One region of the Streptomyces sp. NPDC048171 genome, then DNA from elsewhere that is predicted to be linked to it. Evidence: riboswitches for the same ligand, from Rfam matches in the RefSeq annotation. Region 1 holds a riboswitch; the other holds the start of a gene.
The links. Region 1 has a riboswitch for cyclic di-AMP ahead of ACGF3J_RS29520 (peptidoglycan DD-metalloendopeptidase family protein). Riboswitches for the same ligand answer to the same signal wherever they lie in the genome.
Positions count from the first base shown of each region.

Region 2: another riboswitch for cyclic di-AMP. It lies ahead of ACGF3J_RS11250 (M23 family metallopeptidase); the one in region 1 lies ahead of ACGF3J_RS29520 (peptidoglycan DD-metalloendopeptidase family protein).

Region 1 is NZ_JBIDAU010000011.1:121,393-124,594, reverse strand. It holds gene ACGF3J_RS29535 (helix-turn-helix domain-containing protein) at 1-88, shown strand, start outside; gene ACGF3J_RS29530 (DUF6126 family protein) at 85-207, shown strand; gene ACGF3J_RS29525 (tyrosine-protein phosphatase) at 236-1,033, opposite strand; cyclic di-AMP (ydaO/yuaA leader) riboswitch at 1,460-1,616, shown strand; gene ACGF3J_RS29520 (peptidoglycan DD-metalloendopeptidase family protein) at 1,621-2,556, shown strand; gene ACGF3J_RS29515 (SGNH/GDSL hydrolase family protein) at 2,762-3,202, shown strand, end outside.
Region 2 is NZ_JBIDAU010000003.1:565,445-568,646, forward strand. It holds gene ACGF3J_RS11245 (GntR family transcriptional regulator) at 1-681, opposite strand, end outside; gene ACGF3J_RS11250 (M23 family metallopeptidase) at 882-1,646, opposite strand; cyclic di-AMP (ydaO/yuaA leader) riboswitch at 1,659-1,823, opposite strand; gene ACGF3J_RS11255 (M16 family metallopeptidase) at 2,014-3,202, opposite strand, start outside.

The DNA.
Region 1 (3,202 bases):
GGTCGAGCTGCTCTTCGTCCACACCCTGCTGCAGAGCCCGACGGCAGCGCTGTGCCTCGGCCCGACGACCCCTGGGGAGATGTCGTGAGTTCCATGGAGGAGAAGTTCCCGCGTGCCCTGTGGGTGCGGCTGCTCATCTACATCGCCCTGGGGCACGTCTTCGGCGGCTTCCTCTACCTGCTCTTCGAGGTGGGCGCCGGCCGATAGCGGTCGTGCGGACCGGTGCCGTGCCGGATCAGTCCAGCATCCGCTCGCGCAGCCGCTCCCGGGTCGCCGGGGTGAGGTGCAGGCCCTGCTCCAGGTAGGCGTCGACGCCGCCCCAGGTCTCCTCGACGGTGTCGAAGGCCGCCGCCAGGTACTCGGCGCGCGCGTCGAACAGGGGGCTCAGCAGCTCCATGACCTCGGGGGAGTAGGCCGAGGCGGCGGAGCTGCCGCGGCGCACCTTGTAGCGGCGGTGCGTGGCGTTCGACTTGAGGTAGTCGTCGAGGACTGCGTCGCGCTCGACGCCGAGCGCGAGCAGCGTGACCGCGATCGACAGGCCCGCGCGGTCCTTGCCCGCCGCGCAGTGCATCAGGGCGGGGACGCTGTCCTCGGCGAGCGCGTGCAGCACCCGGGAGTGCTCCGCCGTGCGCTCCGTGATGATCGTGCGGTAGGACGCGATCATCCGCTGGGCGCCCTTGCCGTCGGCCAGGATCGCGTGCAGCTGGTCGAGGTCGCCGTCGCGGACCATCTTCCAGAACTCGGCGCCGTCCGCCGGGTCGCTCAGCGGCAGGTTCACATTGCGCACGCCCGGCAGCTCGACGTCGGGGCCTTCCAGCTTCTGGTCGGCCGCGTTGCGGAAGTCGAAAATGGTGTGCAGGCCGAGGGTGGCCAGGAAGGCGGCGTCCTCCCCGGTGGCGTGCGCCAGGTGGCCGCTGCGGAACAGCACGCCGTGCCGCACCCGTCGCCCGTCCGCGGCCGGCAGTCCGCCGACGTCCCGGAAATTGCGCACACCGGTCAGCTCGGGTTCGGTCGACGGGACCTGCTGCGTCACGGGGACTCCTCCCACTCCGCCCCGCCGACGCTGCTCGGCGGCGGGCTCGCCTCGACGATACGGCATCCCCTGTCTGCGCCAATGAGTTGTCCACAGGGCATTAAGGACGGCATCGCGCCTTCTGTCCGAATTGATGCCTTAATTCCAACTGACGCTGAATTGCGAAAGGGTGGAGAAGTGGCGCGTGAGCAGCGTCATATCCGTAACCGTGCGTCGTCCGTCATGTTCACGTAATCAAGCCGGTTTTCAAGGATGTTCGCGCGAAATGCCATTCCCCGAATCGACGGAGTGTGACCGGATATTCCCGTAAAGGATCAATCGGAACGCCTTCTGGTGGAACCCTTCGCTTGTCCGGGTGCGTCTTGGTCCCTTACGTTCACCACCGATCCGGACGGACGCCTAATCCTGCCGCCGACCGGAGCCCACTCTCATCCACCACCCGTACCGGCAGGAGCGGGGGACCCACAGGTACGAATGCCTGTTCCGGTTCCCGGAACGGCTTGGGGTGAAGCCGCGTTTCGGCGCGGCCGGGCATCTCCAGCCCGAACCCGACAGCTCACCTCGCAGGCGCCGGAGAGGAATTCGCCATGCCCGCGAAGGGTAAGCACCGCCGTACCAGGGCCATGCGCCTGACCCGCACCATCGCCGTCGCCGGAACCGGTGGCGCCGCGCTCGCGCTCCCGCTGATCGGGGCCGCCGGCGCCAACGCCGCCCCCGCGCACTCCGTTTCCGAGCAGTCCGTCCAGTCCATTGCGGCGACGGCGAAGAAGGCCGCCGCGAGTGGCGCCGAGAAGAACTCGGACGCGCGGACCTACACCGTCAAGAGCGGCGACTACCTCTCCCGGATCGCCGACGAGCAGAACGTCGACGGCGGCTGGAAGAAGCTGTACGAGGACAACCGCCAGGCCATCGGTTCGGACCCGTCACTGATCCACCCCGGCCTGAAGCTCTCGGTCGGCGCCAAGGCCGCCCAGTCGGAGAAGCCCGCCGCCGAGAAGCCGGCCGCCGAGAAGCCCGCCGCGGAGAAGCCGGCCGAGGCGGAGAAGCCCGCCGCCAAGCCCGCCGAGAAGTCCACGGACGCCGAGAAGGCCTCCACCTCGGACGCCGGCACCAGCAGCGGCTACACCTCTCCCGTCGCGGGCGGCACCGTCGGTACCCCGTACCACCAGTCCGGCAGCATGTGGTCCAGCGGCTACCACACCGGCACGGACTTCGTCGTCCCGACCGGCACCCCGCTCAAGGCCGTCGGCGCGGGCACCGTCGTCTCCGCCGGCCCCGGCGGTGCGTACGGCAACCAGGTCGTCATCCAGCTCGCCGACGGCCACTACGCCCAGTACGCCCACCTCTCCTCCCTCTCCGTCTCCGCCGGCCAGTCGGTGACGGCGGGTCAGCAGGTCGGCCTCTCGGGTGCCACCGGCAACGTGACCGGTCCGCACCTGCACTTCGAGATCCGCACCACGCCGGACTACGGGTCGGACATCGACCCGGTCGCGTTCCTGCGCTCGCACGGCGTCTCTCTCTGACGCACGGCCAGGGCGCAGCCCCCACGCCACCGAAGGCCGGACCCCGATCCCCGGGTCCGGCCTTCGGTGTATTCCGCAATTGACCAAGCCTTTAGGCGTGGCCTTTCTCACCGACCGTCAACCCCTGCCTACGGTCGCGTAGGTCACATTCCAAGGTGAATCATGGCCCGATGTGGCAGACGATTCGAAGAATGACAGCAGAGCAGTGATCGGGTCGTACGTGGCGCTGGGGGACAGCTTCACCGAGGGCGTCGGCGACCGCGGCCCCGACGGGGCGTTCGTCGGCTGGGCCGACCGATTCGCCGTACTGCTCGCAGACCGGCGCCCCGAGGGCGACTTCACCTACGCGAACCTCGCCGTGCGCGGCAGACTGCTCGACCAGATCGCGGCAGAACAGGTCCCCCGAGTCGCCGCACTCGCACCGGACCTCGTCTCGCTCGCGGCCGGCGGCAACGACATCCTCCGGCCCGGCACCGACCCCGACGAGGTGGCCGAGCGGTTCGAGCGGGCGGTGGCCGCGCTGGCCGAAGCGGCCGGCACCGTCCTCGTGACGACCGGGTTCGACACCCGCGGCGTGCCCGTGCTCAAGCATCTGCGCGGCAAGATCGCCACATACAACGGACACGTCCGCGCCATCGCCGACCGG
Region 2 (3,202 bases), on a different contig from region 1:
TGCCGTGTTTACGGGACGTTGCGAGTTCCTCACACGCTCCGTCCTGCCGCCGCCGGAGGCGAATCGAAGGCGGTGCCCCGGTGCCGACCGCTCGGCGTGCAGCGCCATGAGCGACCGCGCGCGGTCGCCGTCGCCCCGGGCCACCGCGTCGAGGATCGCGCCGTGCTCGGCCCAGTACTCCACCGGGCCGACCGGCGCCTCCACGTCGTACATCCAGGCGATCTTGTGGCGCAGCTGGGTCAGCAGCGCCGTCAGGGAGGGGCTGCCGGCGGCCTGGGCCAGGGTCTCGTGGAACCAGCCGCCCAGGGAGCGCAGATCCTCGCCACTGCCCTGCCTGGCGCGTTCCTGCCCCAGGCGGACCAGGCCGCGCAGCACCTTGAGGTGGGCGTCGGTCCGTCGGCGGGCGGCCCGGGCGGCGCCGAGGGGCTCCAGGAGCGTACGGGTCTCCAGCAGGTCGGCGGCCTCCTGTTCGGTCGGTTCCGCGACGCACGCGCCCGCGTGCCGCCGGGTCACCACGAAGCCCTCGGCCTCCAGCGTGCGCAGGGCCTCGCGGACGGGGACGCGGGAGACGCCGTAGCGACGGGCGAGGAGTTCCTCGGTGAGCCGGCCCCCGCGCACGTGGACGCCGGCGACGATGTCGTCCCGGATCGCGGTGCACACCGAATGCGCCGGAATACGCATGACCGACCTCCGCCTTAATCCCCGTGAAACGTCGACGGTTGACGTTTCCAGCGACTCTAGGCCAATCAAGCGGATATTCCGACGGCGGAGCGGATTTCATGGATGTTTTTTGGCCTACGGCGGGCGGCCGCGCGCCGGCGAAAACCAAAAGCCCCGGCTCACACGGCCGGGGCTTTCGGGTGGTGTCGCGGGGTCCGCCGTCAGACGTTCACGCCGTGGGAGCGGAGGTAGGCGACGGGGTCCATGTCCGAGCCGTACTCGGGGCTCGTACGGGCCTCGAAGTGCAGGTGGGGTCCGGTGACGTTGCCGGTGGCGCCGGAGAGGCCGATCTGCTGGCCGGGGTCGACCGACTGGCCGACGGAGACGCCGACGGACGACAGGTGCCCGTACTGCGTGTACGTGCCGTCGTGCATCTTGATCACGACCTGGTTGCCGTACGCCCCGCCCCAGCCGGCCTCGACGACGGTGCCGACGCCGACCGCGTGCACGGTCGTACCGCTGGAGGCGTGGAAGTCGATGCCGGTGTGGCTGCCGGAGGACCACAGGGAACTGCCGGCCTGGTACGCGGTGGAGACGTAGGACGAGGTGATCGGCGGGACGAACGTGTTGAGACGCTTGCGCTCGGCCTCCCGCGCGGCGCGCTCCTTGGCCTCGCGTGCCTCCTTGGCCGCTTCGGCGGCCCGCTCGCGCGCGGCCTCCTGGGCCGCCTCACGGGCCGCGGCGTCCGCGGCGGCCTGCCGCTGTGCGAGAGCCTGGGCGTCGATCTCCTCGGCCAGGGAGTCGCCGATGGTGATGACCGGGGTGAGTCCGCTCCGCTCCACCTCGGGCTCGGCGGCGAGCGCCGGAGCCGCGAGGGTGCCGACGACGCCGGTGGTGGCGAGGGCCGCGACACCCGCCGCGCGGGCGGTACTGCGATGCATCCTGCTGGGACGCCGGTGCTTCCCGGTGGCGCGCGTGAACGCCATGTAGAGGCTGGTCCTTTCCTTCCCTCTCGCCTACCGGGTTAGCTGACGGGTTCGGAGCAGGAAGGTCTCCTACGGACCCCCTCGCTGCACGCGCGGGCGTCCGATTCACCCCAGGGACTACGGTGGGTCCCCGGCTCCCCTGGCTCGCGCCGTACGGGGACTCGGCGATGACTGTCCGGTGCCGCGGGTGCGGCGCACTGCCTGACGAACAGCCCGGATGACGCTAAACGCGGCTGTGTTCAATCCTCAAACGCAACAGCGTTTTTGTAGCGCATGCCACAGGGCAGACGGGCAGCCTCTCCCTCAATTCGGACAAACGGCGGCCCCGGTGACACTCCGGTCACCGGGGCCGCTCTCCGCGCGTGCCCTACTCGGCCGCCACCACGGTGACTTCACCGATGCCGAGGGCCTCGACGGGCTCCTTGATCTGCGCTGCGTCACCGACGAGGACGGTCACCAGGCGGTCGACCGGGAAGGCGTTCACGACCGCCGCCGTGGCCTCCACCGTGCCCGTGGCGGCCAGTTGACGGTAGAGCGTCGCCTGGTAGTCGTCGGGCAGGTGCTGCTCGACCTGGTCGGCCAGGGTGCTCGCCACGGCCGCGGCCGTCTCGTACTTCAGCGGCGCCACGCCCACCAGGTTCTGCACGGCCACGTCGCGCTCGGGGTCGGTGAGCCCCTCCGCGGCGAGCTTGCGCAGCACCGTCCACAGGTCCTCCAGGGCGGGGCCGGTGTTCGGCGTGTCGACGGAGCCGCTGATGGCGAGCATGGCGGCGCCGGTGCCGTCCGGCGCGGACCGCAGCACCTGCCCGAACGCCCGAACGCCGTAGGTGTAGCCCTTCTCCTCGCGCAGGACGCGGTCCAGGCGGGAGGTGAGGGTGCCGCCGAGGCAGTAGGTGCCGAGCACCTGTGCGGGCCACACGCGGTCGTGCCGGTCGGATCCGGTGCGGCCGATCAGCAGCTGCGTCTGGACGGCGCCGGGCCGGTCCACGATGACGACGCGGCCCCGGTCGTCGGCGGTCACCGGCGGCACGGGACGGGGTTCGGCGGCGGCGCCGGTCCACGCGCCCAGGGTCTCGCCCAGCAGCGCGTCCAGGTCGAGGCCGGTGAGGTCGCCGACGACCACGGCGGTGGCCGTGGCGGGGCGGACGTGCCTCTCGTAGAAGGCGCGTACGGAGCCGGAGTCGATGGCCTCGACCGTCTCCTCGGTGCCCTGGCGCGGGCGCGACATGCGGCTCCCGGCCGGGAACAGCTCCTTGGAGAGCTCCTTGGCCGCGCGGCGGGCCGGGCTGGCCAGCTCGTGCGGGATCTCGTCGAGGCGGTTGCGGACCAGCCGTTCGACCTCGCTGTCCGCGAAGGCGGGTGCCCTCAGGGCGTCGGCGACGAGGCCGAGCGCCTTGGCGAGGCGCGAGGCGGGCACCTCCAGGCTGAGCCGGACGCCGGGGTGGTCGGCGTGCGCGTCGAGGGTGGCACCGCAGCGCTCCAGCTCGGCGGCGAACTCCTCGGCGGAGTGCTTGTCGGTGCCCTCGGAGAAGGCGCGCGCCATGATCGTGGCGACA